One region of the Nocardioides epinepheli genome, then DNA from elsewhere that is predicted to be linked to it. Evidence: predicted binding sites of a transcription regulator. Region 1 holds the regulator's gene; each other region holds the start of a gene.
The links. The regulator HrcA, encoded in region 1, represses chaperone genes, less so after heat shock. The targets are predictions, from matches to a motif close to TTGGCACTCGNNNNNNNCGAGTGCCAA.
Positions count from the first base shown of each region.

Region 2: the regulator HrcA is predicted to act here: its motif matches at 7,569-7,595, upstream of groL (chaperonin GroEL).
Region 3: the regulator HrcA is predicted to act here: its motif matches at 7,177-7,203, upstream of WMR31_RS01155 (FmdB family zinc ribbon protein).

Region 1 is NZ_JBBMMC010000015.1:70,722-81,236, forward strand. It holds gene WMR31_RS18345 (16S rRNA (uracil(1498)-N(3))-methyltransferase) at 1-505, opposite strand, end outside; gene dnaJ (molecular chaperone DnaJ) at 513-1,661, opposite strand; gene hrcA (heat-inducible transcriptional repressor HrcA) at 1,726-2,736, opposite strand; gene WMR31_RS18360 (MBL fold metallo-hydrolase) at 2,916-3,797, shown strand; gene WMR31_RS18365 (hypothetical protein) at 3,870-4,124, shown strand; gene WMR31_RS18370 (DUF3097 domain-containing protein) at 4,161-5,000, shown strand; gene hemW (radical SAM family heme chaperone HemW) at 5,340-6,563, opposite strand; gene WMR31_RS18380 (AMP-dependent synthetase/ligase) at 6,616-8,436, opposite strand; gene WMR31_RS18385 (aminoglycoside phosphotransferase family protein) at 8,554-9,459, opposite strand; gene WMR31_RS18390 (GNAT family N-acetyltransferase) at 9,456-9,974, opposite strand; gene lepA (translation elongation factor 4) at 9,971-10,515, opposite strand, start outside.
Region 2 is NZ_JBBMMC010000001.1:454,525-465,039, reverse strand. It holds gene WMR31_RS02225 (PHP domain-containing protein) at 1-119, opposite strand, end outside; SAM riboswitch class I at 327-470, shown strand; gene thrC (threonine synthase) at 483-1,763, shown strand; gene WMR31_RS02215 (MoaD/ThiS family protein) at 1,785-2,060, shown strand; gene WMR31_RS02210 (hypothetical protein) at 2,175-2,792, shown strand; gene WMR31_RS02205 (RNA polymerase sigma factor) at 2,833-4,080, opposite strand; gene WMR31_RS02200 (YciI family protein) at 4,096-4,446, opposite strand; gene WMR31_RS02195 (YciI family protein) at 4,443-4,805, opposite strand; gene WMR31_RS02190 (SGNH/GDSL hydrolase family protein) at 4,937-5,749, shown strand; gene WMR31_RS02185 (SigE family RNA polymerase sigma factor) at 5,795-6,295, shown strand; gene WMR31_RS02180 (hypothetical protein) at 6,292-7,512, shown strand; gene groL (chaperonin GroEL) at 7,723-9,348, shown strand; gene WMR31_RS02170 (DUF6461 domain-containing protein) at 9,615-10,286, opposite strand; gene WMR31_RS02165 (TetR/AcrR family transcriptional regulator) at 10,446-10,515, opposite strand, start outside.
Region 3 is NZ_JBBMMC010000001.1:244,742-255,256, reverse strand. It holds gene WMR31_RS01205 (saccharopine dehydrogenase family protein) at 1-184, shown strand, start outside; gene WMR31_RS01200 (LssY C-terminal domain-containing protein) at 181-1,515, opposite strand; gene WMR31_RS01195 (hypothetical protein) at 1,524-1,997, opposite strand; gene WMR31_RS01190 (ribokinase) at 2,072-2,983, shown strand; gene WMR31_RS01185 (hypothetical protein) at 2,980-3,735, shown strand; tRNA gene WMR31_RS01180 (tRNA-Arg) at 3,823-3,898, opposite strand; gene WMR31_RS01175 (LCP family protein) at 4,169-5,446, shown strand; gene WMR31_RS01170 (hypothetical protein) at 5,466-5,633, shown strand; gene WMR31_RS01165 (MscL family protein) at 5,666-6,019, opposite strand; gene WMR31_RS01160 (SAF domain-containing protein) at 6,076-6,753, opposite strand; gene WMR31_RS01155 (FmdB family zinc ribbon protein) at 6,817-7,143, opposite strand; gene WMR31_RS01150 (penicillin acylase family protein) at 7,287-9,926, shown strand; gene WMR31_RS01145 (5-formyltetrahydrofolate cyclo-ligase) at 10,203-10,515, opposite strand, start outside.

The DNA of each region.
Region 1 (10,515 bases):
GGTCGGCGGCGGCGATCAGCTCGACGACGTCGGCTGTGCCGGCGAGGGCGCTGACCTCGGGATGCCAGATCCGGCGGGCCTGCTTGGCCGCCTCGCGGGCCGTGGAGCGCCAGCGCGCCAGCGACTTCGCGGCACGCTCGCCCTTCCACACCGCGACCGAGCGGGCCGCGGCCCAGGGAACGACCCGCGCGACGCCGACCTCGGTGAGGACCTCGACCGCGAGCTCGCCGCGGTCACCCTTGGGCAGGGCCTGGACGACCACCACCGACGGCGCCGGCTCCTCGGAGGTCTGGACGCTCTCGACGGTGACGTCGAGCTGTCGCTTGCCGACGCCGGAAACCGTGCCGGTGATCGCCGTGCCGGCGCCGTCGGTGAGGACCAACGACTCGCCAGCGCGCATGCGACGCACGGCCACGGCGTGATGGGCCTCGTCTCCCTCGACCCGGACCACGTCGCCGACGGCGACGCCGTCGAGGCCGGGAACCAGATGGACCGGAAGCGACATCGCCGGATCAGTGGCCGAAGAGGCGGCCGAACACAGACTTCTGCTGGGCCTTCACCTGGCCCGTGGGCCGCTCCTCGCCGCGGAGGGCGGCGAGCTCGCGCAGCAGCTCCTCCTGCCGGGAGTCGAGTCGACCGGGCGTCTCGACGACCGTCGTGACCACGAGATCGCCCCGACCACCGCGCAGGCCGGGGACCCCGCGGCCGCGGAGCACGCGCTCGGACCCGGACTGGGTGCCGGCCTCCAGGTCGAGGTCGAAGGTGGTCTCGACCCCCGAGCCGGTGTCCTCGACCAGGTCGGCCTCGAGCAGCGGCAGGTTCAGGGTGGTGCCGAGAGCGGCGGCGGTCATCGGAACCGTCACGGTGCAGTGCAGGTCGTTGCCGTGGCGGGTGAACACCTCGTGCGGACGCACCTGGATCTCGACGTAGAGGTCGCCGGCCGGACCGCCGCCGGGGCCGACCTCGCCCTGCTCGGCGAGCTGGACCCGGGTGCCGGTGTCGACGCCGGCGGGGATCTTCACCGTGAGCGAGCGTCTCGAGCGGACCCGGCCGTCGCCGGAGCACTCCCGGCACGGCTCGGGGATGATCGTGCCGAACCCGCGACAGGCCGCGCAGGGGCGCAGGGTGCGCACCTCGCCCAGGAAGGAACGCTGCACATGGGCGACCTCGCCCTGGCCGCGGCAGGTCTCGCACGGCACCGGATGACTGCCGGGAGCGGCTCCGTCGCCCCCGCAGGTGGTGCACACGACCGCGGTGTCGACCTTGAGGTCGCGCGAGACGCCGAAGGCCGCCTCGGCGAGGTCGACGTCGATGCGGATCAGCGCGTCCTGGCCACGGCGCACCCGCGAGCGCGGCCCGCGGCCGGCCGCACCGGCACCCTGACCGCCGAAGAAGGCGTCCATGATGTCGGTGAAGGAGAACCCGGCGCCCTGGCCGAAGCCGCCACCGAACGGGTCGCCGCCGCGGTCGTACGCCGCGCGCTTCTGCGGGTCGGAGAGCACCTCGTAGGCGTGCGAGACCTCTTTGAACCGGTCGTGGGTGCCGGGGTCGGGGTTGACGTCGGGGTGCAGCTGGCGGGCGAGCCGCCGATAGGCCTTCTTGATGGTGTCGCTGTCGGCGTCACGAGAGACACCGAGGACGTCGTACAGGTCCTTGCTCAACTGCGTTCCTTCGAAGATGGCTGGTGGGGCGGTACTACTCGATCAGGGATGGGCTGGGCGTCGGTCAGTTCTCGTCGAGGATCCGGGAGACATAGCGTGCGACAGCGCGGACCGCGGCCATGGTGCCGGGATAGTCCATGCGGGTGGGACCGACGATCCCCAGAGCGGCGAGGGCGTCGTCGTGCGGGCCGTAGCCGGTGGCCACGACGCTCGTGGCGGAGAACTGCTCGATCGGGCCCTCGGCGCCGATCCGCACGGTCACGGTGTCGGCGTCGGAGGCCTCGCCGAGCAGCTTGAGCAGCACGACCTGCTCCTCGAGCGCCTCGAGGAGCGGGCGCACCGCGGAGTCGAAGTGGTCGCCGTAACGGGCGAGGTTCGCGGCACCGCCGACCGCCACGCGGGAGTCGGAGCGGTGATCCTCCAGGGCCTCGACCAGGACGCCGGCGACGGCGGCCGCCGGTCCGGACTCGGACTCCGCCAGAGCGCCCAGGGCCGTGGCCGCGTCGGAGATGACCGAACCGGTGGCGGCACGACCCACCTTGGAGCGCAGGGCCGCGAGGTCGTCGTCGACCAAGGGCTCCCCGAGCTCGACGACGCGCTGCTCGACCCGCCCACTGCTCAAGATCAGCACCGCGAGCAGCCGCTCGGCGGTGAGCGCGACCAGTTCGACATGGCGCACGGTCGAACGCGACAACGTGGGGTACTGGACGACGGCGACCTGGCGGGTCAGCTGGGACAGCAGGCGCACCGAGCGGGCCACGATCTCGTCGGGGTCGGCGGCGCCGTCGAGGAATCCGGCGATGGCGCGCTTCTCGGCCGCACTCATCGTGCGCAGCGTGGTGAGCCGGTCGACGAAGAGCCGGTAGCCCTTGTCGGTGGGGACTCGGCCGGCGCTGGTGTGGGGCTGGGTGAGGTAGCCCTCGTCCTCCAGCGCCGCCATGTCGTTGCGCACGGTCGCCGGTGAGACATTGAGCCCGTGGCGCTCGACCAGCGCCTTCGACCCGACCGGCTCCTCGGTGGCCACGTAGTCCTCCACGATCGCGCGGAGGACGGCGAGCCGTCGTTCCTCTTGCATCCTCGCCTCCTCGCGATGGGGTGCCGGGCGCCTGTTCGGGCCGTCTGGCACTCGTGTAGTCAGAGTGCCAAGTCTACCGCGCGGGTGCACGGATGCGCCTTCGCCGTGCCCGGTCCCGCCGTCGGCCCGGTCTCGTGGCCGGTCCCACGCATTGGGCGGAGGATTCGTAGGCTCGACCCATGAGGTTCAACGAGGTCGCGGACCGGATCTGGGTAGCCCGTCATCCGTGGCTCGATGTGAACGTCACCGCGGTAGGTGGCACCCGTGGTCTGCTCGTGGTCGACACCGGCACCTCGGCCGCGGCCGGACGGCAGATCATCGGCGAGCTCGAGCGTTTGGGCGCCGGCCGCGTGGTCGAGATCGCCAATACCCACGACCACTTCGACCACGTGCTCGGCAATGGCGCGCTGCGCGGGGAGTTCGGCGAGGTGCCCATCCGGGCACACGAGGCCGCGGCCGAGGAGATGGCCGGGGCCGTCGAGCGGGCCAAGCGCGAGGCCGAGCGGGAGATCGCCGGAGACCCCGAGGCCCCTCACGCGGCCGAGGTCGCGGCCATGATCGAGACCGAGGTGGTCCTCCCCGACCACACCTTCTCCTCGGCGATGGCGCTCGACCTCGGCGACCGCTTCGTGGAGATCGCACACCCGGGCCGCGGCCACACCGCCGGCGACCTCGTGGTGCGCGTCCCGGACGCCGACGTCGTCCTGGCCGGCGACCTCATCGAGGAGTCCGCCGAACGGGAGAACGCCCCCGGCTTCGGGCCGGACTGCTATCCGTGGGACTGGCCGCTGACCCTCGACGTCGTGCTCGGCCTCACCACCGGGGCGAGCACGATCGTGCCCGGCCACGGCTCGGTGGTCGACCGTGCCTTCGTCGAGCAACAGCGCAACGACATCGGCATCCTGGCCGAGACCATCCGCGACCTCGCCCAGCGACGGGTGCCGGTCGACGAGGCGCTCGCGCAGGGCGAGTGGCCCTTCCCGGTGCGCTACCTCCGCGACGCGGTCACGCGGGGCTACGAGCTGCTGCCGCAGGCGCAGAAGCGCCTCCCGCTGGTCTGACCGCCCGCAAGCCGTCCGCGGCCCGCCCGCAGAGGTGTTCCGATCGGCCGGGCCGACTGCCAAGGTGGTGCGATGAGCGAGTCCACCCAGGAACCGAACGCCTCCGGAATCGACGACGAGCAGCTTCCCGAGGATCTCCGCCCGAGCGAGGACAACCCGCTGGCCGAGGGCCTGCCCGACGGCGAGACCGCAGGCGACCTGCTCGCCGACGGCAAGACGGCCGACGAGAGCCCGGATGAGCCGGAGTCCGAGGGCGCCGACGATGGGGAGCCTAAGGGCGACGGCGAGAGGCGCGCGTCACGAGACGGTGACGACGGCGCGTCCTGAGCGGCACTGTCCCCGTCGGCGCCTAGCGTGAGCGCCGTGGATCGCTACGGCTCCGATGTCCTCTCCGGCGACTGGCGCGCGCCCGCTCGCGGTCGCGCGGTCGAAGCTGCGGCCGACTCCGGCTTGGTGGTCGAAGAGGTGATGACCGACTTCGTCGGCGAGATCGTCGCGGTCGACCGCGACCTGCATGTCCTCACCCTCGAGGACCGCCGCGGCAAGCGACGCACCTTCCCCCTCGGCCCCGGCTTCCTGCTGGAGGGCAAGCCGGTCATCCTCACCGCGCCGGTGCGCGTGACGGCGCCGGCCAAGCCGACCCGGACCGCCTCCGGCTCGGTGGCCGTCCACGACGCGAAGGCACGCGTCGCCCGCGCCAGCCGGATCTTCGTCGAGGGCCGCCACGACGCGGAGCTCGTCGAGAAGGTCTGGGGCGACGACCTGCGCATCGAGGGCGTCGTCGTGGAGTACCTCGAGGGGGTCGACGACCTCGCCGAGCACCTGCGCGCGTTCGGCCCGAGTGCGCAGCGACGCGTCGGCGTCCTGGTCGACCACCTGGTGCCGGGCTCGAAGGAGAGCCGCATCGCCCAGGCGATCGCCGCCTCCCCGATCGGCGAGCACGTGCTCGTGCTCGGTCATCCGTTCGTCGACATCTGGGCCGCGGTGGTGCCCGCACGTCTCGGGCTCGACCGCTGGCCCGACATCCCGCGCTCGATCGAGTGGAAGAAGGGGATCTGCCAGCATCTCGGCTGGCCACACCGCGACCAGGCCGACATCGCTCGTGCGTGGAAGCAGATCCTCGGCCGGGTCGACTCTTTCCACGACCTCGAACCCGCCCTGCTCGGCCGGGTCGAGGAGCTCATCGACTTCGTCACCGCCTGAGACCCGACTGCACCATCCCGCGCAATTGCGCCGTTCGGGTCACCCACCGGCCACCCGACTGCACCATTCCGCGCAATTGCGCCGTTCGGGTCACCCACCGGCCACCCGACTGCACCATTCCGCGCAATTGCGCCGTTCGGGTCACCCACCGGCCACCCGACTGCACCATTCCGCGCAATTGCGCCGTTCGGGTCACCCACCAGCCACCCGACTGCACCATCCCGCGCAATTGCGCCGTTCGGGTCACCCACCAGCCACCCGACTGCACCATCCCGCGCAATTGCGCGGAACGGTGCCATCCGAGTCGCACACAGACGGGGCGTCGGCGGACCGCCCGGCTCAGCCGAGCAGCTCCCGGACGACGGCGTCGGCGAGCAGTCGGCCGCGCCGGGTGAGGAGCAGCCGGCCGTCCTCGACGTGGGCCAGGTCCTGTGCGAGCACGTCGGACACGCCCGCGGTCGAGTCCAGGACGTCGAGTGCCAGCCCCTCGGACAGCCGGACCTCCAACAGCACCCGCTCGAGGCGTCGGGTGTCGGCGTCGAGGATCTCCCTGGCCTGGGCCGGGCTGCGGTCGGAGGCGAGCCGCTCGGCGTAGGCGACCGGATGCCGCACGTTCCACCAGCGGGTGCCCCCGACGTGGGAGTGGGCGCCGGGCCCGATGCCCCACCAGTCGCCGCCGCGCCAGTAGGCCAGGTTGTGACGGCACGCCGCGGGACCGGCGATCCCGCCTCGCGCCCAGTTCGAGACCTCGTACCAGTCCAGACCGGCAACGGTGAGCCGCTCGTCGGCGAGGACGTACTTGTCGGCGAGGTCGTCGTCGTCGGGCATCGCGAGCTCCCCGCGGCGCACGCGGCGGGCCAGGGCGGTGCCGTCCTCGACGATGAGCGAGTACGCCGAGACGTGGTCGGGCTCGCACGCCAGCGCGGCGTCCAGGCTCCGGGACCAGTCGGCCACCGACTCCCCCGGAGTGCCGTAGATCAGGTCGAGGCTGATCTGGTCGAAGCCGGCGCGGCGCGACCACTCCACCACCTCGGGCACTCGCTCGGGGTCGTGGGTGCGGTCGAGCACCCGTAGCACGTGGCCGACCGAGGACTGCATGCCGAAGGAGATCCTGGTGAACCCGGCCTCGCGAAGCGCAGCCAGCTCGGCAGGCCCCACAGAGTCGGGGTTGGCCTCGGTGGTGATCTCCGCGTCGGGAGAGAGACCGAACTCGTCGGCGATCGCGGCGAGCACCGAGCCCAGGTCGGCCGGGCTCAGCAGGGTCGGGGTGCCTCCGCCGAAGAAGACGGTGGACGCCGCCAGCTCCACGGAGCCGAGGGCCGCGCGAGCGCGGCGCACCTCGGCGATCGCCGACTCGGCGTAGCTCTCGCGCGAGGCTCCGCGCTCGGGGGTGCCGAGCTCGGCGGCGGTGTAGGTGTTGAAGTCGCAGTAGCCGCAGCGCACGGTGCAGAACGGGATGTGCACGTAGAAGGAGAACGTGCGCTCGCCGAGCCCGTGGAGGGCGGACGCCGGCAGGGCCCCGTCGTCGGGAACCGGATCGCCGGAGGGAGGGACCGAAGGCACCCCGGCATCCTGTCACCCCGGTCCGGCCGCGTCCGGCCGGACCGAGGTCGGGTCAGGAGTACAGCCCGTCGATCAGCTCGGCGTTGTTGGACTCCACGACGTTGCGCTTGACCTTCATCGACGGGGTGAGCTCACCGGACTCGATGCTGAGGTCCTCCGGCAGGATCTCCCACTTCTTGATGGTCTCCCAGCGGTTGAGGCGCCCGTTGAGCTGGTCGACGTAGTCGCCGACCATCGCGTGCACCTTCTCCGAGCCGACGATCTCGGAGTACTCCTTGCCGGCCATGCCGTTCTCCGCGGCCCAGTCGGCCATGGCGTCGGGATCGAGGGTGATCAAGGCGACGACGTAGTTGCGCTCGTTGCCGAACACCATGAACTGGCTCGCATACGGGCACAGCGCCTTGAACTTCGCCTCGATCGCCGGCGGCGCGATGTACTTGCCGCCCGAGGTCTTGAACAGGTCCTTGATCCGGCCGGTGATGGTGAGGAAGCCGTCCTCGTCGAGGGAGCCCTTGTCGCCGGTGTGCAGCCAACCGTCGGTGTCGAGCGCCTTGGCGGTCTCCTCCGGGTTGTTGTGATAGCCCGCCATGATGTGCGGCCCGCGCAACAGGACCTCGTCGCCCTCGCCGATCTTCACCTCCGCGCCCGGGAGGGCGGGACCCACCGTGCCCATCTTGTAGCGGTCCGGGTGGTTGACCGTGGCTCCGGCGGCATTCTCGGTCATGCCGTAGCCCTCGAGGATCGTGATGCCGGCAGCGTGGAAGAACGCGCCGATCTCGGGGTTGAGGGCAGCCGAGCCGGAGATGAAGAAGCGCACCCGGCCTCCGAAGCGGTCCCGGACCTTGCTGAAGACCAGCTTGTCGAACAGCCCGTGCTGGAGCTTGAGCGGCAGCGGCACCGACCTGCCCTCGAAGCGACGCCGGTCGACCTCCTGCCCGACGACGAAGGCGCGCTTGAAGATCTTCTCCTTCAGCCCGCCCTCGGCGGCCTGCATCGTGACGATCCGGGCGTGCGCCTTCTCGAAGATCCGCGGCGCGGCCCCCATGAAGGTGGGCTTGACGACGCCGAGGTTGTCGACGATCTTGTCGACCCGCCCGTCGACGGCGGTCGCGAAGCCGCACGCCAGTTGGGCCGAGAGCAGCACCTTGCCGAACGAGTGGGCCATCGGGAGCCACAGGAACTGCAGGTCGGTCTCGTCGAGGATGTCCTGGACCTGGATCGAGGAACCCTCGTACACCCAGGTCTTGTGGAGCAGCCGCACGCCCTTGGGGCGTCCGGTGGTGCCGGAGGTGTAGATCAACGTAGCCAGCTGGTCGGCGGGGATCGCGCGCGCGGTCTCCTCGACGACGTCGGGGTGCTCGGCGAGGTAGGCGTCGCCCACCTTCGCCAGGTCGTCCATCGACAAGACGTGGTCGCCGTCGGACGTGCCGTCGAAGGTGATGATCTTGACCAGGTCGGGCAGGCTCGCCTCCTGCTCCCTGATCTTCTCCAGCTGGACGTCGTCCTCGGCGAAGACGAAGCGGCAGCCCGAGTCGCCCAGGATGTAGCCGGTGTCCTCGGAGTTGGTGCTGGGGTAGACGGTCGTGGTGGCTCCGCCCGCACACATGATCGCGAGATCGGCGAGGATCCACTCGTAGCGGGTGCTCGCCGCGATGCCCACCCGCTGCTCGGGCTCCAGGCCGAGGGCCAGCAGGCCGGCGGCGAGTCGGTGGACCATGTCGCCAGTCTCGGCCCAGGTCACCGACTCCCAGGACTCTCCGCGCGGGAACCGGAACGCCTCGTTGTCGGGCGAGGCCGCGACCCGATCGAGGAACTGGACAGCGACGTTCTGCGGCATCGAGTCGATGAACGAGGTGTCGTATCTGACGGGCATGGCTCTCCTGGGCTCGAACGGGTCCGGGCGGCTTGCGACGTAACCTAGATCACTACGCGTACTCACGGGTAGATATACCTGAACCCGTCAAGGTGTGGACCAGCAGGTGCCGACGGGTCAGTCCTGGACCGCCTTGGCGAGAGTGATGCACTGGGTGAGCCAGTCCTCGTCGGTCGCCGGGTCCTCCAGGGTCCACAGTGCGTTGTGGAGCATGCGGACCACCACCCAGTCGCGGGCGCGGTCCTCGTCCAGGCCCGCGGCGTCGATGGTGGCGTGGAACCGGCGCCGCACTCCCCCGCGCACGTCCCCGGCGAGCTCCTCCCAGCGGTTCCACAGCAGCGGCGCCACCTCGTAGTGCGGGTCGCCGTCGAGCGGCTTGGGGTCGATCATCAGCCAGGGCTCGCGGTCGGCGGCGAGCACGTTCTCGTAGTGCAGATCGGTGTGGATCATGGTGCCGAGGCTCGCGGGGTCGTCGACGAAGGCCCGGCCCAGGCTGACGGCCTGCTCGACCAGCCGGTGCGGGAGCGGAGCACTGCGGGGCAGGGCGGCGAGCCGGTCGGTCCAGCGCTCGACGTAGAAGGTCAGCGGGCGCAGCTGGGGCGGAGCGGGCAGATGGATGCGGGCATAGAGGCCGGCGACGATCTCGCACGCCTCCAGGTCCCAGACGTCGGTGAGGTCGGTCGGGTGCAGGCGCTCGAGGAGCAGGAGGCGTCGGGTGGGGTCGGCGCGCAGGAGTCGGACGGCGCCGTCACCGCTGATCCGCTGCAGCGCGAGCGCCTCGTGCTCCTCCTCGTCCTCTCCTGGGAGGCCGGGGCACACGAGCTTGAGTGCCGCGGGGGTGCCGTCGCGATCGCGCACGGGCACCACCAGCGCGGTCCAGCCATGGGTGGGCTGTCCGTCGAGGGTCAGCTCCCATTCGGCCAGCACGTCGTCGACCAGACGGGGCAGGCGGTCGACCCAGGTGGCCCAGGCCGGACCCCGCGCGGCGAAGGCGAGCACGCCCTCGGGCAGCGGCACGCTCACTCGACCGTCTCGATCCAGTGGTCGGGCGGCAGGTCGGGCTTGCCGGGCACCGGTCTCGCTTCCTCGACCCACGCGACTCCTTCGGTACCGAAGGCTGCGGTCGCGACGCGCCGCCAGAACGCTCCGGCGCCCACATTGTCGCGCTGGAAGGCGATCGACCACGGTCCGTCGTGGCGGCCGATCGCATCGAGAGCGAGCTTCGTGCCGAGTCCGCTACGCCGCAGCACCGGGCTGGTCCAGAACGCCAGGATGTGGCGCCGCGGCTCGGTGAGACCCGCCACGATCGCGAAGCCGACCGGCGACTCGCCACCGTGTGGATGCGGCGTCCAGGCGAGGTAGCCCGCGGCGTCCGGACTCGGGAGCGGGTCGAGCCACGCGTGCTGGTAGCGGCCGTCGGCATACGGAAGCCCATGGACGATCGTCGCGAGGTCGTGCCGGAAGAGCTGCCACAGCCACGCGACGACGTCCCACTGATCCTCGGCCACCGGCCGGACGTCGAGGGGCGTGCAGGTCACTTCTTGGGCTTCTCCGCGCCCCCGCCGCCGGTGGAGAGCGCGGCGACGAACGCCTCCTGGGGGACCTCGACGCGGCCGACCATCTTCATCCGCTTCTTGCCCTCCTTCTGCTTCTCCAGCAGCTTGCGCTTGCGGGTGATGTCGCCGCCATAGCACTTGGCGAGCACGTCCTTGCGGATCGCTCGGATGTTCTCCCGGGCGATGACCCGCGCGCCGATCGCGGCCTGGATCGGCACCTCGAACTGCTGACGCGGGATCAGGTCCTTGAGCTTGCCGGCCATCATCACGCCATAGGCATAGGCGGCGTCCTTGTGGACGATCGCGCTGAAGGCGTCGACCGGCTCGCCCTGCAGCAGGATGTCGACCTTGACCAGGTCGGCGGCCTGCTCACCGGAGCGCTCGTAGTCGAGGGAGGCGTAGCCCTTGGTGCGCGACTTCAGCTGGTCGAAGAAGTCGAAGACGATCTCGCCCATCGGCAGGACGTAGCGCATCTCGACGCGGTCCTCCGACAGGTAGTCCATGCCCTGGAGGCTGCCGCGCT
Region 2 (10,515 bases), on a different contig from region 1:
GCGTCGGGCACGGAGGTGTCGAAGGCAGCCTCGGCGCCGGCGTCGATCTCGTGCTCGTGGCTGTGCTCGTGGTGGTGCTCGTGGTGGTGCTCGTGGTCGTGGTCGTGCGAATGGCTCACGTCGTCTCCCGGAGAGTGGGGTCGGGTCCCGCTGCTGCGTACCTTTCGACCCTGGTGCCACCGGGTGACGTCGTCCCCTCGCCCGGGTGACGCCCAGATGAACGTGCCGGAAGCCGAGCCGCGGACTCGCGGGCCGGCTCGGCGCACCGGTCCGGATGGCGGGACCGGGTGACGCATGGTGAGACGCATGGTCGTAGAGTGGGCGGCAGCTCATCACGAGGGACTGAGGGAACGGCCCGTCGACGTCCCGGCAACCGCCACCTGCCTCCGCCTCCGGACCACTCCGGACGGAATGGTGGAAACGGTGCCAATTCCGCCCGGATGCGACCGTCGCCCCGGGGAAGATGAGGAGGAGGAACTTCCGTGAGCGCACCCACCCTCGACCGCCCCACGACCGAGACCGGCAGCGGACTTCGTGAGGGGGCCTTCGGCAACGCCCGGGCCCTCGCGTGCCGCGAATGCGGCCACCAGGTCGACCTCGGCCCGTTCTACGCCTGTCCGGAGTGCTTCGGCCCACTCGAGATCGCCTACGACTTCCCCTCGGTCACCCGCGAGGAGATCGAGGCCGGCCCGCGCAACATCTGGCGCTACAAGGCCCTGCTGCCGGTCCCCACCGACATCGAGCAGAGCCCCAACACCGAGCCCGGGTTCACCCGCCTGCTGCGCGCCGCGAACCTCGGCGCCGAGCTCGGCATCGACAACCTGTGGGTCAAGGACGACTCGACGAACCCGACGAACTCCTTCAAGGACCGCGTCGTCGCCTGCGCGCTCAGCGCGGCCCGCGAGCTGGGCGCGACGACGTTCGCCTGTCCGAGCACGGGCAACCTCGCCAACGCCGTCGCCGCTGCCGGAGCCCGAGCCGGCATCAAGACCGTGGTGTTCATCCCCAGCAACCTCGAGCAGCCCAAGCAGGTGAACTCCGCGATCTTCACCGACTCGCTCGTGGCGGTGAACGGCAACTACGACGACGTCAACAAGCTCGCCTCGGAGATCGCCGGCGAGGAGGAGGGCTGGGCGTTCGTGAACGTCAACGTCCGCCCGTTCTACGCCGAGGGGTCCAAGACGCTGGGCTACGAGATCGCCGAGCAGCTCGGCTGGCGGCTGCCCGACCAGGTGGTCATCCCGGTGGCGTCCGGCTCCCAGCTGACCAAGGTGCACAAGGCCTTCAAGGAGCTGATCGAGCTCGGCCTCGTCGAGGACAAGCCCTACCGGATCTTCGGCGCTCAGGCCACCGGCTGCTCGCCGGTCTCGACGGCCTACAAGGCCGAGACCGACGCCATCCGCCCGGTCAAGCCCGACACCATCGCCAAGAGCCTGGCGATCGGCAACCCGGCCGACGGCATCTACGTGCTCGACATCTGCCGCCAGACCGGCGGAGCGGTCGAGGACGTCACCGACGAGGAGGTCCGCGCGGGCATCGTGTCCCTGGCCCGCACCGAGGGCATCTTCACCGAGACCGCCGGCGGCACGACCGTCGCGGTCACCCGCAAGCTCGTCGAGACCGGCCAGCTCGACCCGACGCTCGAGACCGTGGTCATCAACACCGGCCACGGCCTGAAGACACTCGACGCCGTCTCCGGCTCCGTCTCGGCCGCGGCCACCATCGAGCCGTCCTACGACGCCTTCCGCGCCACCGGCCTCTGACACTGCGAAAGCGAGCACACCATGAGCGTCTCCGTCCGCGTCCCCACCATCCTGCGCACCTACACCGGCGGCGAGTCCGAGGTGAGCGCCAACGGCGCCACCCTCGCCGAGGTGCTCGACGACCTCGAGAGCAACTACGCCGGCATCCGTGGCCGGATCCTCGACGAGGACGGCAAGCTGCGACGGTTCGTGAACGTCTACGTCGACAACGACGACGTCCGGTTCCTCGACAACCTCGCCACCGCGACGCGCGATGGTGCCCAGATCTCGGTGATTCCGGCAGTCGCCGGCGGCTGATCCGGACCCGATCCTAGGATCGGCGCGCCCTCGGGAACCCGGTCGGGGCGGCGTGCGTCGAACCGGACGTCGCCGGCGAAGGGCCGGCCACAGCCCACGTCCAGGAGACCCACCATGACCGCTTCGCTCGCCACCCGTCTCGCGATCCCCGCCGTGCTCGGCGTCCTCGCCCTGTCGTTGAGCGCGTGTGGCTCCGACGACGACCAGGGCGACCAGGACAAGCCCTCCGATGCGCCGACGAGCGACACCGGCAACACCGGAGACACGGGCGACACCGACGACACCGACATGGGCGACACGGACACCGGGGACGCTGACGCCGGGGACACCGAGCCGGCCGGCGACGCCTGCGCGTTCGCGTCCGCCGAGGACCTCTCCGCCGCGGCCGGGCAGGAGATCGAGGCCGGCGCCGCAGGCCCGGAGCTCTGCTTCTTCACCCTGGTCGGGCCCGACACCGACATCACGATCAACTACACCAAGGTGCAACTCGACCTCACCGAGTACATCGACGGCACCCGCGAGGCGTGTGACGACGAGGCCACCGACGTGGATGCGGAAGGCGACACGGCGTTCGTCTGCGAGACCTATCCCGGGGCGATCGGCTACCGGTTCGACGACACCGACCTGCTCACGGTCGTCGTCACGGCCGATCCCAATGCCGACGCCGCCGGGCTCGAGAGCGCGCGGGAGCTGGCGGCCCGGTTGGTGCCCGTCCTCCAGTACCAAGGCTGAACCCACGCGGGGCCCGACCGGCCACGGTCGAGGGTGCGCGTCACCCCCGACCGTGGCGGTCGCGCCTGAGCCTGTCGCGTCGTGCTCGCAGGTGATCGCATTCGGCCTCGTGCTCGCAGGCCCCGAGTGCGGCGTCGTAGGCAGCCAGCGCCTCGCGCGCCCGGCCGGCGCGCGCCAGCAGCTCGGCCCGGACGGCGGGCAGCCGGTGCCCCGGAAGGTCGAGCCCTTCGAGGAGGGCCAGTCCGGCGTCGGAGCCCTCGGCCTCGGCCACCGCGACCGCCCGGTTCAGCCGCACCACCGGTGATCCGGTGAGCTCCTCCAGCTCCGCATACCAGCCGGCGATCCGCCTCCAGTCCGTGGCAGTGGCGCTGGGCGCGATCGCGTGCTCGGCGGCGATCAGGGCCTGGAGCAGGTAGGGCGTCGAGGGCATCGAGGCCGCCAGCGGCGTCAAGAGATCGATCGCCTCGGCGATCTCGTCGGCGCGCCACAGGCGCCTGTCCTGGTCGGGGAGCAGCACGAGGGCCCCGTCGGCGACCCGCGCCTCACGGCGTGAGTGCTGGAGCAGCATCAGGGCGAGCAGCGCCTCGACGTCGGGGGCCAGCTCGCTCGGAGCCACCTCACGCAGCACCCGCACCAGCCGGAGTGCCTCGCCGGCCTCGGCCACGCGCACGACGTCGCCACCCGTGCCGGGCGCGTAGCCGGCGGTGAAGGCGAGGTAGGCGATGTCTGCGACGTCGGCGACGCGTCGTCGCAGGGCCTCGCCCGTGGGCACGGCGAAGGTCGCCCCCGCCAGGCGCTTGCGAGCACGGGTGAGCCGAGCGGCCATGGTGGGGGTGGGCACCAGGAAGAGCCGGGCGATGTCGGCGGTCGGCACGCCCAGGACGAGCCGCAGGCTCAGCGCGGCCGCGTGCTCGCGCGCGAGGGTCGGGTGAGCGCACAGCAGGACCAGCCGTAGCCGCTCGTCGACCACGCCGGTCTCGCCGGGCATCGATCCGTCGGCGAGCACCCGGCTCACCTCCTGGGAGAGATCGGACTCGACGGCCAGCAACGGGAGCGAGCGCGCGGCGACGGCCTCGGCCCGCAGGCGGTCGAGGATCCGGCGGCGAGCGGTCACCAGCAGCCAGCCCTGGGGATTGGCCGGCTCGCCGTCGTCGGGCCAGCGGCGCGCGGCCGCCTCGAAGGCGTCGGCGAGCCCGTCCTCGGCCAGGTCGAGTCGGCGGTACTGCGCGACGAGGAGCGCGAGCAGGCGCCCCCACTCCTCGCGCAGCAACCGGCCTACGTCAGTCAACGACGACTACTCGACCTACTCGACGTCGAGGCACTCACGGACCTCGAGCGTGTACTCGCTGGGCAGCAGGCGTGCGAGCTCGACGGCGGTATCGAGGTCGGCGACGTCGATGACGTAGAAGCCACCCAGTTGCTCGACGGTCTCGGCGAAGGGCCCCTCGGTCAGGGTGCGATCGGGCCCGGGGCCGAGGGTCCGAGCCGTCTTCGTGTCGCTGAGCGCCTCACCGCTGACGATGCTGCCGCGCTCGCCGACGGCCCGGTCGAAGGCGGCGAAGTCGTCTCGTACCCGCTGGCGCAGTGCGTCGTCCGCGGCAGCCCACTTCGCGAAGTGGCCGGGCTCGGTCAGCTGGATCATGAAGCGAGTCATGACTGGCCCTCCGTCGTGGTGGCGCGGACCTCGACCGCGCCGTACTCGTCGGTGATGATCGCGCACAGGGAGACGAGGTCGTCGAGGTCGTCGCTCTCGATGAGGTAGAGACCGCCGATCTGCTCGACAGTCTCGACGAAGGGACCCTCGCTCACTGTGACCTCCCCGTCGATCCGCCTGATCTGCCGGGTGGCGCGCGAATGAGTGAGCTCCGCGCCGGCGACGATGCGGTGACCGCGCTCGGCGAGCGCGGCCGCGAACTTCTCGTGGCGGGCGAAGACGCCCGCCTGTTCCTCGGGCGCGAGCCCCTCCCAGATCGACTCGTCGCCGATCAGCGTGACTGCGTAGGTGGTGGCCATGCGGTGATCCTCTCCTCGGGCGAAGGTGCCTGTCACTGCTATGACGCCGACCGGGCATCGAATTCGACACCCGATGCTCGACGGCAGGTCGTCGCCGGTTCAGGCCGGTGTGATGGACAGAGGTCGTGCGAGTGAGGGCCCGACTGATCGCCGCTGCGGCGGTGTGCGTGGGAGTGCTGGGCGCTTCCATCGGCGCCCCGGCCCTGCTCCGCCGCCAGGCCGCGACCGCGCGCCGACTCATCGGCAAGCCGCTGGGGGAGAGCCCGCCGGACGCCGAGCGGGTCTGGAAGTCGTCGTACGGCGCCCCCCTCGACCTGCTCCTCCTCGGCGACTCGATCGCGGCCGGGCTCGGCGCCGAGCGTCGGAAGGACACTCTCGGCGGCCGGCTCGCGAAGGGACTGGCCAAGCAGACCCGCCGCGCGGTCCGGCTGCAGGTGGCCGCGGTCGTCGGTGCGGAGAGCTCGATGCTCGCCGCACAGCTCGCGGGCCTCCCCTCCGACTACGCGCCCGACGTGGCGGTGATCGTCGTCGGCGGGAACGACGTGACCCACCGGGTGCCGGTGGCGACGTCGGTCGGTCATCTCCAGGACGCCGTCGCCGCGCTCCGCGCACGCGGCGCGGAGGTCGTCGTCGGCACCTGTCCCGACCTCGGCGCGTTGCGCCCGGTCCCGCAGCCCCTGCGGGCGCTCGGCTCGGTCGCCTCCCGCCAACTCGCCGCGGCGCAGGCGGCGGCCGCGGTCGGTGCGGGTGCCCACGCGGTCTCCCTGGCGCACGTCGTCGGGCCCCACTTCCTGGCCGACCCCGACCAGATGTTCAGCATCGACCGCTTCCACCCCAGCGGTCAGGGCTATCGGCGGACCGCCGAGGCGCTGCTGCCCTCGGTGCTTACCGCGCTCGGCCTGCACGACGACGTTCCCTTCGGGCACCGGATCCCCGAGCGGTGAGGTCGCCCTCCAACCTTCCGGCGCGCTGGTGCGTTGAGATGGGGTATGGATGCCGATGAGGAGGGCTTCACCCAGTGGGCCCGGGCGCGCCAGCAGACGCTGCTGCGTACCGCGTTGCTGCTCACCGGCGAGCGTCACCGCGCCGAGGATCTCGTCCAGGACGCCCTCGCCGCCGTCGCCGCTCGCTGGCGACGTCTCCACGACGGGAATCCCGAGGCCTATGCCCGGCAGGTGATCGTGCGCGGCAACATCTCGTGGTGGCGCAAGCACCGCCGCGAGATCACCGTCGAGGACGTCGCCGAGCGGCCCGACGCACACGGCGACGGGACCGACCGCCGCCTCCTCCTCGACCACGCGCTCGCCAGCCTGACCCCGCGCCAGCGCGCCGTCGTCGTCCTGCGCTACTACGCAGACCTCACCGAGCGCGACACCGCAGAGACCCTCGGCGTGAGCGTCGGCACCGTCAAGAGCCAGACCCACCTCGCCCTGCGCCGCCTGCGCGAGGCGGCCCCCGAGCTCGCCGAGCTGATCGGAGATCCGACATGAGTACCGAGGACCTGCGCGACCTCCTGCACGAACGCGTCGCCGACGAGACCCACCTCGACCTGGCCCCCGCGGCCTGGCGCACCGGACGACGTCAGCGTCGCCGGCGCTCGCTGGCGATCGTCGGCGGGGCCACCGCCGCCGTCGTCGCCGCTGCCGGCGGCACCTGGTGGGCCACGACGCCGAGTGCCCGCGACGACGGCCGGCCCGCCGGCCCCACGAACCCGCCGTCCGGGCTCACCGACACCGCCTCGCCCCCGCCGAAGGACCCGGAGCCGGCGCCGACCGAGCCCGACGCCGTCGTCGACGGCACCGAGATGTGGGACGGGCCGACGCGGGCGGAGGAGGCGCGACTGCCGCAGGTCGACACGGCGCTCCCGGAGACGATCGACCTCGGTGTCCTCGACGACCCGGCGACGGTCTCCGCCGAGACGAGCCCGCTCGGCGTCGCCCTGGCCGCGGTGGCGGTCAGCGGCGACCAGCGGACCGACCGGGTCCTCCTCGTCGGCGCCGACGGGAACCGGTACCTCGACGTGTCGCACCTCAAGGACAGGTCGGACGGCGAGAACGGATTCGACCCGGTGTCCGCGACGATGCTCTCGCCCACCGGCCGATATCTGGGGTTCGGCCAAGGCGACCACATCGAGATCTTCGACATCACCACGGGCACCTGGATGCGCGTGGACCCGCCCGGCTTCGCGGGTCGAGAGCTGACCGGTGTGGTCTGGCAGCGCGACGACGGGCTGGTTCCGTACGTCGACTTCCCGGCCCCCGGCAAGCAGGCCGGCTTCACGCTCCCCGGCCTCGAGCCCACCCTCGGCGTCCCGCTGGTCAACATCGCCGAGGGCAGCCTCTACGGTGCCCGGCTCGATGTCCGGCTCGACCCTGCCGCGGGCGGCGGACTCGCCACGGCGAGGTCTGAGATGTTCCAGCAGCTCCCGTACGACGGGGGCACCGGCGATGCCGAGTCGATCCTGGTCAGTGGGGACGGGCTGCAGCACCGGCTGGTCATCCCGCCGGAGAACTGGCGTTCGAAGCTGTGCTGCCCGGTGGTCGCGTTCGCGCCCGACGGAGGAGTGTTCTACGAGTCCCGGACCGACCGGCCGAGTCTGGTGCGCTGGCAGGTGGGTACGCACGAGTTCGGTGTCGCCACCCAGATCACCGGCGTCCCTCCGAACGACTTCTACGTCGCCAGCTGGGCCTCCCAAGCCCTCGTCTGAGGGCCCGGGCAGCCCACGGGCTTGTCACTCTCAGGGGGCGAGTGCTAAACATGAGGCTGGCACTCATACCATGAGAGTGACAAACCGGAGCGGTGTCAGCTGAGGCCAGTCCGCCGGCGAGAAATGGTTCGCCGGGCGGGGCCGGTCGTCCGTCGCGGGCAGCCCACCACCTCCGGATCCGAACTCCACAGGCAAGGAATCCCAGGAGTTATGCCCAAGCTGATTGCTTTCAACGAGGAGGCCCGTCGCGGCCTCGAGCGCGGCATGAACACGCTCGCCGACGCCGTCAAGGTCACCCTCGGTCCCAAGGGCCGCAACGTCGTGCTGGAGAAGAAGTGGGGCGCCCCCACGATCACCAACGACGGTGTGAGCATCGCCAAGGAGATCGAGCTGGAGGACCCCTACGAGAAGATCGGCGCCGAGCTGGTCAAGGAGGTCGCGAAGAAGACCGACGACGTCGCCGGTGACGGCACGACGACGGCCACCGTGCTCGCCCAGGCGATGGTCCGCGAGGGCCTGCGCAACGTGGCGGCCGGCGCGAACCCGATGGGTCTCAAGCGCGGCATCGAGACCGCGGTCGCCGCCGTCTCCGACGAGCTGCTCAAGGTCGCCAAGGACGTCGAGACCAAGGAGCAGATCGCCAGCACCGCCTCGATCTCCGCGGCCGACCCGACCGTCGGCGAGATCATCGCCGAGGCGATGGACAAGGTCGGCAAGGAGGGTGTGATCACCGTCGAGGAGTCGAACACCTTCGGCCTCGACCTCGAGCTCACCGAGGGCATGCGCTTCGACAAGGGCTACATCTCGGCCTACTTCGTCACCGACCCCGAGCGCATGGAGGCGGTCCTGGAGGACCCCTACATCCTCATCGCCAACTCCAAGATCAGCAACGTCAAGGACCTGCTGCCGCTGCTGGAGAAGGTCATGCAGTCCGGCAAGCCGCTGGTCATCATCGCCGAGGACGTCGACGGCGAGGCCCTGTCCACGCTGGTCGTCAACAAGATCCGCGGCACGTTCAAGTCGGTCGCCGTCAAGGCCCCCGGCTTCGGTGACCGCCGCAAGGCCATGCTCCAGGACATCGCGATCCTCACCGGCGGCCAGGTCATCTCCGAGGAGGTCGGCCTCAAGCTCGAGACCGCTGGCCTCGAGCTGCTCGGCCAGGCCCGCAAGGTCGTGGTCACCAAGGACGAGACCACCATCGTCGAGGGCGCCGGCGACCAGGGCCAGATCGAGGGCCGGGTCAACCAGATCCGCGCCGAGATCGAGAAGTCCGACTCCGACTACGACCGCGAGAAGCTCCAGGAGCGTCTGGCCAAGCTCGCCGGCGGCGTCGCCGTCATCAAGGTCGGTGCGGCCACCGAGGTCGAGCTCAAGGAGCGCAAGCACCGCATCGAGGACGCCGTCCGCAACGCCAAGGCGGCCGTCGAGGAGGGCATCGTCGCCGGTGGCGGCGTCGCGCTCATCCAGGCCGGTGCCGCGGTCTTCGACGACCTCGACCTCAAGGGCGACGAGGAGACCGGCGCGAACATCGTCCGCGTCGCCACCTCCGCTCCGCTCAAGCAGATCGCCGTCAACGCCGGCCTCGAGGGCGGCGTCGTCGCGGAGAAGGTCACCAGCCTCGAGCCGGGTCACGGCCTCAACGCCGCGACCGGCGAGTACGTCGACATGATCTCGGCCGGCATCATCGACCCGGCCAAGGTCACCCGCTCGGCCCTGCAGAACGCCGCCTCCATCGCGGCGCTCTTCCTCACCACCGAGGCCGTCGTCGCCGACAAGCCCGAGAAGGCCGCCCCCATGGGCGACCCGACCGGCGGCATGGGCGGCATGGACTTCTGATCGAGTCCAGCTGATGCACCCAGCCTGACCCATCGGTCAGCTCACCGGCCCGTCCTCCACGCGAGGGCGGGCCGGTTGCTTTTCTGGCCGGGCGGGGCGGGATTTCCCCGGTCGACCGGGGAAATATGAACTTGTCGGGCGATATATCGGCCGACAAGTTCAGGTTTCGGCCGCCCAGTTCGCAGACTCCGGGGCGATCGAGGTCGGTCGGTCCAGTCCGTCCCGGCCCATGCTGACCCGGACTCCTGTCGACTCCGGGCGCGCGCTCAGCGGTACGGCCGCACCCACGTGGGGTGCTCACCCTCGAACCACCGCTGGGAGATGTGGACTCGGGCCGCTTGCTCCATCAGGGCCCACACGTTGCGATGCACAGAGCCCCGAGTGCCCTTGAAGCGCAGGCCCTTCTCGATCGGCAGGGCCTCGGCGGGCCAGAGCGAGAACGGAGGCTCGAAGGAACGGACCCACTTCCCCTCGCGGTAGATGCTGACGTAGTTCTCGCCCGGGAAGGTGCCGAAGTTGAACGCCACGCCGCGCCGGCTCAGCCGCTCCAGAGCGTCGCTGGCGCGGTAGCCGTAGGGCTCCCAGACGACGACGGCCGATCCGCGCCGCGAGATCTGCACGACGTCGGCGACCATGTCGAAGTCGTCGTCGAAGACCTGCATTAACGCCTGTGTCGGTGTCGCGTCACCGACCCGTTCGCCCAGGGGGGCAAGGGCCCGTTTGACGGCGGCCGGGCCGATCCCGCGCACGACCGTGAGCGAGTAGGAGTCGGCGGGGGAGTACCTGCCGACCCACGGGTAGTCGGCCGCCCGGGCATCGCGATGGGAGGACGGCTGGGCGGCGATCGTCGGCTCCGCATGCGAGGACGGAGACGGTGCGCCGAGCAGGGCGCTCACGGTCGCTGCGGCGACGACCAGCGCCAGTGGCTTCTTGATCACCGCGACAGTGTGCCCGTCGGCCCCGGCCGGCGTCCTCGGAATCGGCGGGCCGAAGCGATGACGTCGCCAGGGCCGACGTCGAGCTGATCCGACCCGCCGCTCTCACCCACCCTCCCGGGTAGCTGGCCCGGCCAGCCCCCGCCCCGCCGGGTGTCTTACTCACCCGGGCTGCTGGTCCTCGTCCAACCCGGCGAGGATGGCGGCCGTGAGGCGCTCGCGTGCCTCGGGA
Region 3 (10,515 bases), on a different contig from region 1:
CGTCTCCGGCGGCGATCCCGGCTACACCGAGACCGCGAAGATGCTCGCGGAGTCCGCGCTGTGCCTGGCCTTCGACGACAACCCGCCCACTGCCGGATGCGTCACCACCGCCGAGGCGATGGGTGACCGACTGCTCGAGCGCCTTCAGATGCGCGGCATCCGGTTCGAGGTCGTCGACGACTAGGACGCCTGCGGGCGGCGGCTGTCGACCCACCGCCGGGCTCCGGTCGAGCTGACCGCGATCAGGATCAGCACCGAGATGCTCGTGGTGCCGATCAGCAGGAGGCTCACGCTCGAGGCGGCGCTGAGCACCGACAGCTGGGTGATGGCTTCGGCGGTGCACACCGCCATCAGCAGGGTGCGGGCCCACCGGTGCCGGCGGAGCGTGAGCACCCACAGCACGAGGGTCGCCGCCGCACCGATACCCGTGCCGACCAGCTGACCGTTGCCGACCTCGGGGAAGAGGTCGGCGCGCGAGGCACCGAACGCCAGCGCGAGCAGCCCGAACAGGGTCGCGGCCGTCTTCGCGATGCTCAGCAGGCCACCCGCCAGCAGCATCGGTGGCGGGAGCCGCGGCGACGTCGGCTCATGGTCGGTGTGGTGCTCCGGAGGTGGCGTCTGCTGGGCCGCCGACGGCCCGAGCACCACGATCGGCAGGTTGCCGTCGGTGTGCACCAGGTCGCCGCCGCCGTTGCGGGAGTGGAACGCGGTGGAGAAGTTGTCGATCATCCGCAGCTCCACCTCGGGCGAGGTGTAGCGGATCGTGCCGATCACGTAGTCACGCTCGGCGTCGATGTCGGCGTCGACCTTGTGGGTGACCTGGAGGGTGAACGTCGAGAGGCCGACCGCTCGGTCATAGGTGCTTGCCGCGATCCAGCCGACCCGGTAGCCGCCCGGCAGCAGCCAGCCGTCGGGCACCGGCCAGAAGCGGATGTGGTGGCGCTGGGAGGCGTTGCCGTCCACCTGCTGCTCGTAGGCGAAGGCCTGCTGGCGGCCGAAGAGGAACAGCGGCGAGACCGGCGCCGAGGGGTAGCTGCGCCGGAACACGGCCGAGACGATGATGCCCCACGAGGAGCGCAGCGTGATCTCGTCGGCGCGGGTCCAGCCGGCGTTCACCATGACCGCGTCGATCTGGTCCTCGGTGCCGTCGAAGGCCATCGTGATCGGGTCGCCGAGCACGCCGACGTTGGTGAGGGTGCGGCCGATGAAGTAGTCGGGCACATAGATGCGGGCGAGCATCTCCTGGAGCCGTGGGAGCCCGACGTAGGCGAGCAGCAGCCAGAACACCACGACGTAGAGCACGTCGATCGGCGAGAAGGAGAGCCCGCGGTCGAGCACCAGCCAGCCCAGCCACAGCACCAGCAGGGTGCCGACCACGAAGAACGCGCCGTCGACCAGCTCCTGGACCGGCCAGTGCCAGAACCGCGACACCTTGCGCGGGACGTGCGGGTAGACCGGCGGCGACGTCGGCGGTGGCGTGTCGACCAGACGCCCGTCGGGCGGCTCGGGACCCACGGTGCGGATCAGCCCAGCAGGTCGATGCGGTGCTCGCCGTCGGGCGCCTCGAACGTGTCGCCCAGCTGGAGGCCGTCGATCTTGGCGTAGACCGGCGAGTCGGCCGAGATGCCCTCGTAGGTGACGCCGTCGCTGTCGAAGGCCTCGGCCACGACGCCGACGACGTAGCGTGCGCCGCCGAAGCCGACGATCGCACCGGGTCGTACGTGGTCGGCCGGGCTGGTGTCGAGGGCCTCGATCTGGGCGAGGTGGTCCTGCTCGTGGGCCTCGGACTCCTGGTACAGCGCGCGCAGGTCGCCGGCCTCGTAGGACTGCGAGATGTCGTCGACGCTGGTCGTGGTGTCGGTGATCGCCTCGGCCGCGTCATGCTCCGCACCGGCGGTGGCGCCGACCGCGCCGGCGCCGCCGCGGGCCTGCTCGAGCAGCGCGGCGAAGACGCGCTGCTTGGTGTCGCCGTCGATGGTGGTCTGGTCGTCGCTCATCTGGGCATCCTTGCCGATGTCGAGCCGCGACGGAATCCGGCTCGCCCGCCGAGAGGCACGAGAGAGGATGGGGCATGCCCGCAGAGCCCACGGTGATCGTGGTCGGATCCCTGAACGCCGACCTGCTTCTCGACGTCGAGCGGCTGCCCGGTCCGGGGGAGACGGTCACCGCGTTGCGGGCCGGCCGCGCCTGGGGAGGCAAGGGCGCCAACCAGGCGGCGGCTGCGGCGCGACTCGGCGCGCGCACCCGCTTCGTCGGCGCCGTGGGCCGCGACGAGGTGGGTGAGGAGGCGCTGGTCGCACTGGAGCGGGTCGGGGTGGACACCTCGGCGGTGGCTCGGGTCGGTGAGCCGACCGGGAGCGCCCACGTGCTGCGCGATGCGGCCGGGGAGAACCTGATCGTGGTCGTGCCCGGCGCGAACGCTCTGGTCGATCCCGGCCACGTGGAGAGCTCTCTTGCCGCGATCCCCGACGGCGAGGTCGTGGTGGTGTCGAACCTGGAGATCCCCGACGACGCCGTGCTCGCCGCCGCCCGGGCCTGCGCTGAGCGCGGCTGGCCGTTCGTGCTCAACCCCGCGCCCGCGCGGTCGCTCACGCCGGAGCTGCTGGCGCTGGTCACCGTGCTGACCCCGAACGCCGAGGAGGCGACCGGCCTCGGGCCGTCCTCGCCGGCCGCGCTGCTCGCGGCCGGTGTCGATGCGGTCGTGGTGACCCGCGGCGCCGACGGCGTCGACGTCCATGCGGGCGAGGCGGGCGCCGGGCCGGCGCGGATCGCGGCGTTCGAGGTCGACGTCGTCGACACCATCGGCGCCGGGGACGCCTTCACCGCGGCCCTGGCCGTCGGCCTGGCCTGGGGTCACCCGCTGGCCGAGGCGGCCCGGCTCGCGGTGGCTGCCGCTGCGGTCGCCGTCACCGGGCCGGGCGCTCGCGGCGCCGAACTGAGCCTGGCCGCGGCGCGCTCGTTGCTGGAGAGCCGCCCGCGATGAGCAAGCCGGTTCCCGGCGTCCGCAAGTGGTCGAACACGGTCTCGCGGCGCGACTTCCGTGCTGCCGACCTCGACGCGTACCTGTTCAAGAGCCAGCCCGAGATCCTGCGTGAGATGGGGTTCGAGCGCGTCGAGCGCCGCGGCGGCGACCCGAGTCGCGTCGGCACGGCGGCGGCCCTGGTCGCCGTGATCGCCGCGATCGTGGGCGGCACCGCATTCGGTGGTTCGCTCAGGAGTCAGCAGCGCGCGGACCTGGAGTTCGACGGATTCGCGACCGGGACCGCCCTGACAATCGCGCAGGTGTGCTTCGGCGTGGTCCTGGTGGCGCTCCTGACGATCGCCGGGTGCTGGTGGAGCGCCGGACGCCGCCGGGCGGACGTCGTCGCCTGGGCCGCATGCTGGTGTGCCCTGATCGGCGGCGGGACGGCCCTGGCCATGACCGCAGGCCGCGACGCCGGGCTGCTCGACTCCCCTCAGGCCATCGTGGTCTGGCTGGCGACGCTGGTCGCCGCGGCGATGCTGGTGACGTTCCTGGTGCTCGCACTCCGCGGACCCGGGCACTTCCGGACCCTGGGCCGCTCCGATCCGGCGCGCGCTGCGCGACTGGTCGCCGAGCTGCCGCCCCAGCAGCTCGAGGAGCTGACCCGCAGCCGCGCCCGCGCCATCGCCCGACTGCACGAGCGCGGCCTGATCGACCAGGCGCAGGCCCGCGCTATCGGCGAGCTTCCGATGGGTGCGTCGGTGACGCTGTGACGCCGACGGCGGGTCGTACGCGTGGATCCTGACCGAGGCGACCGCGCAATGGCGACGCGGTCCAGCTCGCTGACCGGCGACGTCTCGTGGTGCCCCAGGCAGGAGTCGAACCTGCGACCTTTCGCTTAGGAGGCGGCTGCTCTATCCGCTGAGCTACTGGGGCGAGCCGGGCGGACGGCGTCGCACCCGGTAGTCGCATCTTGTCAGCCGTCGCCCGCCGTGACGAAGCCAGGGCGTCGGCTCATGGTGCGATAGTCCCGGCCGTTCGGGCCCCGGAACAGCGGTCGAAGGGGCCCAAACGGCCGGGACTATCGCAGCCGGCGGGCCACGACGGGGCGCGGACTATAGACCAAGCCCACACCGCGACGAGTTGGGGTCGTGACCACCCACCCCGCAGAATGGGGAGGCTGGCCCGAACCGACGCAAGGTGATCATGTCCGACGACCTCTCCGCACGCGACACGATCTCCGACGACGACCCCGCAGACAGTCCAGCCACTTCCGGCGAGCGCGCGGGCAAGCGGCGTGGGCGCGGCAAGAAGCGCTACAAGGTGCTCACGGTGGTCACCGCGTGCGTCGTCACGCTCGGCCTGGTCGCGGGTCTCGGGGCGACGTACTTCTACCGTCATCTCAACGACAACATCGACTACCAGAACTACAGCGACCAGCTGAACAACCGGCCCGCGAAGAAGGACGTCGCAGGCCCCCAGGAGCCGATGAACATCCTGGTGATGGGCTCCGACACCCGCGACGGCGAGGGCAACAACATCGACGGCCTCACCGGCGACGGCGAGCGATCCGACACCACGATCCTGTTCCACCTCTCCGCCGACCGCAGCACCGCCTACGGCATCAGCATCCCGCGCGACAGCCTCGTCGACCGGCCCGAGTGCACCGACGAGGACGGCAAGACGATCCCCGGCGCCGACAACGTGATGTGGAACGAGGCCTTCGCCGTCGGCGGCCCCGCCTGCACCATGCAGCAGTTCGAGCAGCTGACCGGCATCCGGCTCGACAACTATGTGAAGGTCGACTTCAACGGCTTCCGCGACATGGTCGACGCCATCGACGGCGTCGAGGTGTGCCTCCCCGAGGCCGTCGAGGACCCGGCGCACGGCATCTCCATCCCGGCCGGCACCCGCGAGGTGCGCGGCAAGGAGGCGCTCAACTACGTGCGCGCCCGCTACACCCTCGGCGACGGCTCCGACCTGGGCCGGATCAAGCGCCAGCAGGCGTTCATCGCCGCCATGGCCAGCAAGCTCCTCTCGGCCGGCACGCTCACCCGCGTCGACCGGGTCGTGGGCTTCCTCGACGCCGCCACGTCCTCGCTGCAGACCGACTTCAAGTCGGTCACCCAGATCGCGAAGGTCGGCAACTCCTTCAAGGGGATCGGCGCCGACCAGATCCGCTTCGTCACCGTGCCCTGGCAGTACTCGCCCGAGGACCCCAACCGGGTCGCCTGGCTGCCCGAGGCCGACGCGCTGTGGAAGCGCGTCATCAACGACGAGCCGCTCCCGGCGCGCCTGACCCCCGACGTGATCACCGCCGCCGACGACGTCAGCGGCTCGAACGGCTCGAACAGCGGGTCCGGCGCGGGCGCGAACACCGGGAACGACGCAGGATCGAGCACCGGTGCCGGAGACGGCGGCGGCATCGGCGGCACTGCCGACGACCAGGCCGCGGCACGCGAGTCCGCCGGGCTGTGCACCTGAGCCGGTCGAGGCGCCTCCGATGACCGACGAGCCCGAGACCCGCGAGCAACGCCGCCGCCGGCTGGCGCGGATCTTCGGCGACGTGCTGCCCGACACCACCAGTGACGAGCGCGACGAGCGCGAGCCGTCGCAGGACTCGGCCGCGGACGCCTGGCTGAAATCACAAGTGCCGCCTCACCACGGGTGAGACGGCACTCGCGAAGGGTGCTGAGGAGGCGCTCAGGCCTTGTGGGCACCGCCGCGCAGCTCGTCGCGGATCTCGCGGAGCAGCTCGATGTCCTCGGGCGTGCCCGGGGCGGGGGAGGGGAAGAACCGCTCCTTGGCCTTCACGTACGGCGTGACGACCAGGAAGTAGACCACCGCGGCCAGGATCACGAACGAGACCACGGCGTTGAGGAACGCGCCGAAGCTGTTCGGGGTGTTGGAGAAGATCTCCGAGGCCGAGTCGGGCATCTGGGCGGTGAGCCAGTTGGTGAAGGTGGTGACGACGGCGCCGAAAGCGGTACCGATGATGACCGCGACGGCCAGGTCGACCAGGTTGCCGCGGAACAGGAAGTTCTTGAAGCCGTTCATTTCCGAGTGCCCTTCTAGAGCGAATGGGATGACTTGGGGGGATTCAGTGGAGAAACCTAGTCGTTCGTCCAGGAGAACGTCACCATTGCGCGCGCGGTGGCGTCGGCCACATCGGTGACCTCGGCGCGCGACACGCCGATCACGACCAGCCTCCCGGGCAGCCCCGACGGCCCCGTGACGTCGTCGGCGGCCGGCAGCGCGAGCACCGTGGCGGCGCGGGCGACGACCTCGGCGACCCCGGCCTGTGGGTCGGCGGCGACCAGGTCGATGCGATCACCGACCTGCAGCAACGCCGCCATGCCGGCGTCGGGAAGCCGGACCGGCAGCGCGGTGAGCTCCGGTCGTCCTGCCGTCATCGACGCGCCGACCAGGCGGACGTCGGTGACAGGCTCGCCGCGGCGCAGCGGCGCAGCCAGCGTGCGGCCCTCCGGGGACTCGGCCAGGCCGACGGGCACCGCGCCGGGAGGCAGCTCGGCGACGACGAGGTCGTCGGGCCCCACGACCTCGCCGGCCGGCAGGTCGCGGGCGGCGACCGGCACGCCCACGGTGGGGTCCGGGTGGCTGCGGGTCGCGCTCAGGCCCGCCATCACCGCGACCGCCACGAGCACCGCCGCGAGGAGGCGACGTCGGCGCAGGATCGCGCGGCGCAGCGACTCCCAGGTGCGCCTGGGGCGGGTGAGGCGCGCACCACGGGCGAGGCCGGAGGGACCGGTGGCATCAGGGTCAGCGCGCATCCGGCGACGGTAGGCGAATCACGCCGCGCGCGCGGGCGCTCTCCACAGGGCGCCCGCCGAACCTCAGGAGGCCGTGCTCGCCGGGGTGCTGGACGAGCTGGACGAGGAGCTGCTCGAGGTGCTCGACGACGTGCTCTCGGACTTCTTCTCCGACTTCTTCTCCGACGCCGAGGACGACGACGAGGTCGAGGAGGACGAGCCCTTGCCGTCGGCCGCACGGCTGTCGTTGCGGTAGAAGCCCGAGCCCTTGAACACCACGCCGACGGCGTTGTAGACCTTGCGGAGCTTGCCGTGGCACTGCGGGCACTCGGTGAGTGCGTCGTCGCTGAACTTCTGGACCTGCTCGAAGTTGTGCGGGCACTCGGTGCAGGCGTACTGGTAGGTCGGCACGGGGTCTCCTCAGGTCTGGAGTGGGGCGAGGAACTGGCACTCTGCCCTCACGAGTGCCAACACTACGCCACGGCACAATGTTCCGCACGATGACGGCCACCTCCTCTGCGTCCGACTCCGGGTCCGACGTACCCGCTGCGCCAGTGGGTCCGAAGAGCCCCGACCGGCCCCGCCGCTGGCCGCCGCTGTGGTGGCGGCGCTTCCAGCTCCTGCCCAGGCTGCTGCGCCTGCCGACCTACGGCGTCGTCGCGCTCGCGCTCGTGCTGGTCGCGACCCTGCTCACCGGCGTGGTGCTGGTGCGCCGCTCGTTCCCGCAGACCGAGGGCGAGATCGCCGTGCCGGGGCTCAGCGGCGACGTCGAGGTGATCCGCGACGAGCACGGCATCCCGCAGATCTACGCCGACACCACCGAGGATCTGATGCGTGCCCAGGGCTTCGTGCACGCCCAGGAGCGCTTCTTCGAGATGGACGTGCGGCGCCACGCCACCGCCGGCCGGCTCGCCGAGCTCTTCGGCGAGGACGCCGTGGAGACCGACGCGTATGTGCGCACGATGGGCTGGCGGCGGGTCGCCGAGGCCGAGCTGCCCTTGCTCGACCCGAGCACCCGGGTGGCTCTCGACGCCTACTCCGCCGGGGTGAACGCCTACCTCGCCGACCGCTCGCCGACGAGCCTGGCCCTGGAGTACACGGTCCTCGGCGCCGGCGGTCTCGACTACGAGCCCGAGCCCTGGACCTCGGTCGACTCGCTGGCCTGGCTCAAGGCCATGGCGTGGGACCTGCGCGGCAACATGACCGAGGAGATCGACCGCGCCCTGTCCGCCGCGGCGGTCGGTCCCGACCGGGCGGCCGAGCTCTTCCCGTCCTACCCGTACGCCGAGCACGACCCGATCGTGAAGCAGGGGGCCGTCGTCGACGGCGTCTTCGAGCAGGACGCCGTCACCGGCGGCACCCGCAACCCGGTCCGGCCCCCGCCGTTCGAGCGGGTCGCCGACACCTTCGGGCGGCTCTCGGCCGGGCTGGACCGGATGCCCGCCTGGCTCGGCAAGGGGGACGGCGTCGGCAGCAACTCCTGGGTCGTCTCCGGTCGCCTCACCGACACCGGCTCGCCGCTGCTGGCCAACGACCCGCATCTTGGCGTCTCGCTGCCGGGGGTGTGGATGCAGGTCGGCCTGCACTGCCGCAGCGTGGGTCCGGCCTGCCCCTACGACGTCGCCGGGTTCTCCTTCTCCGGCTTGCCGGGCGTGGTCATCGGCCACAACGCCGACATCGCCTGGGGGTTCACCAACCTCGGCCCCGACGTCACCGACCTCTACGTCGAGCAGGTCTCCGACGACACGTGGCGTCACGGCCGCGAGTGGCGGCCGCTGGAGACCCGGACCGAGAAGATCGAGGTGGCCGGCGGCGACGACGTCACCTTGGAGGTCCGCTCGACCGACCACGGCCCGATCCTCTCCGACGTCGACGAGCAGCTCGCCGACGTCGCGGACCTCGCCGACGTGCCCCGGCGCGCCCCCGCCGACACCCGTTACGCGGTCTCCCTGGCCTGGACGGCGCTCACCCCGGCTCCCACGGCCGACGCCCTGCTCGGGCTGAACCGCGCCACGGACTGGAGCTCCTTCCGTGCCGCGGTCGCCGACTTCGCCGTCCCGGCGCAGAACATCGTCTACGCCGACCGAGACGGCCACATCGGCTACCAGGCGCCCGGGAGGGTCCCGATCCGCATCTCGGGCAACGACGGCCTGATGCCCTCGGCCGGCTGGCGTCCGGCGAACGACTGGTCGGGCGAGTACGTGCCCTACGACGGCCTGCCGAGCGTGCTGGACCCTGAGGAGGGGTTCGTCGTCACCGCCAACCAGGCCGTCATCGGCACGCAGTATCCGTACTTCCTCGGCGCCGACTGGGACAAGGGCTACCGCTCCGAGCGGATCCGCCACGTGCTCGAGGACGCCTTCGGTGGCGACGGCGACGGCGTCGTCTCGCGCGACGACCTGCTCGACCTCCAGCTCGACGACCGCAACCCGATGGCGCCGGTGCTCACCCCCTACCTCCTCGACGCGCGACTGGAACGCGGCTACCCCAGTGACGGCCAACGACTGCTGCGGACCTGGGACTTCACCCAGCCCGCCGACAGCGCCGCGGCGGCCTACTACAACGCCGTGTGGCGCAACCTGCTCGCCGCGACCTTCCACGACGAGCTGCCCGAGGAGCAGTGGCCCGACGGCGGCGATCGGTGGATGGCCGTGGTCGCGAACCTCCTGGAGGACCCGGGGAACCCCTGGTGGGACGACGTCACCACCGACGACGTCGTCGAGGGTCGCGACGACGTCCTGCGCGCGGCGATGCTGAAGGCGCGCGACGACCTCACCTCGATGATCGGCCCGAACCCCGAGGAGTGGCGCTGGGGCATGCTGCACCGCCTCGAGCTGCGCTCGGCGACCCTCGGCGAGTCGGGCATCGGCGTTGTGGAGAGGCTGTTCAACCGGTCGGGCTGGAAGGCGCCGGGCGGGTCGGCGATCGTCAACGCGACCGGCTGGGACGCCCGCGAGGGCTTCGAGGTGCTCACCGCGCCGTCGATGCGGATGGTCGTCGACCTCGACGACCTCGACGCCTCCCGCTGGATCAACCTCACCGGGGTCTCCGGCCACGCCTTCCACCCCCACTACACCGACCAGACCGACCTGTTCGTCGAGGGACGCACGCTCGCCTGGCCGTTCAGCCGCGACGCCGTCGCCGACGCCGGCGAGGACGTCCTCCGGTTGGTGCCGCCCGACGACGAGGGGTGAGTCACCCGGCTCCCATGTGGTGACTGGGCGGCCGATCCCTGAACTTGTCGGCCGGGATATCGCCCGACAAGTTCAGATTTCCCCGGTCGACCGGGGAAATCCCGGCGACGAACGGTGCACCGACCCGCGCCGACAAGCAGTCCGACTCACCCTCACCACGCGTCCCACTGGACGGCCCATCCCTGAACTTGTCGACCGGGATATCGCCCGACAAGTTCAGACTTCCCCGGTCGACCGGGGAAATCCCGCCCGGCCGGACGCGCGAACAGCCCGCCCTCAGAACCGGACGAGTCCGGCGGGGGAGACGGCGGCGGTGACGGGGCGGTCGTGCGGCTCGGCCGGGACGTCGAGGCCGACCTCGTCGTCGTAGAGGGCGACGCAGGTGAAGGTGCCGGCCGGGACCCGGGCCAGCGCTCGGTCGTAGGAGCCGCCGCCGCGACCCATCCGCAGGCCGGACGGCGAGACCGCCAGTCCGGGCACGACGACGGCGTCGGCCATGGCGACGGCGTCGACGCCGAGCCGCTCCGACGTCGGCTCGAGCAGCCCGAGCCGGGCGCGGGCGAGGCTGCCGGGGGCGTCGGTGTGCACG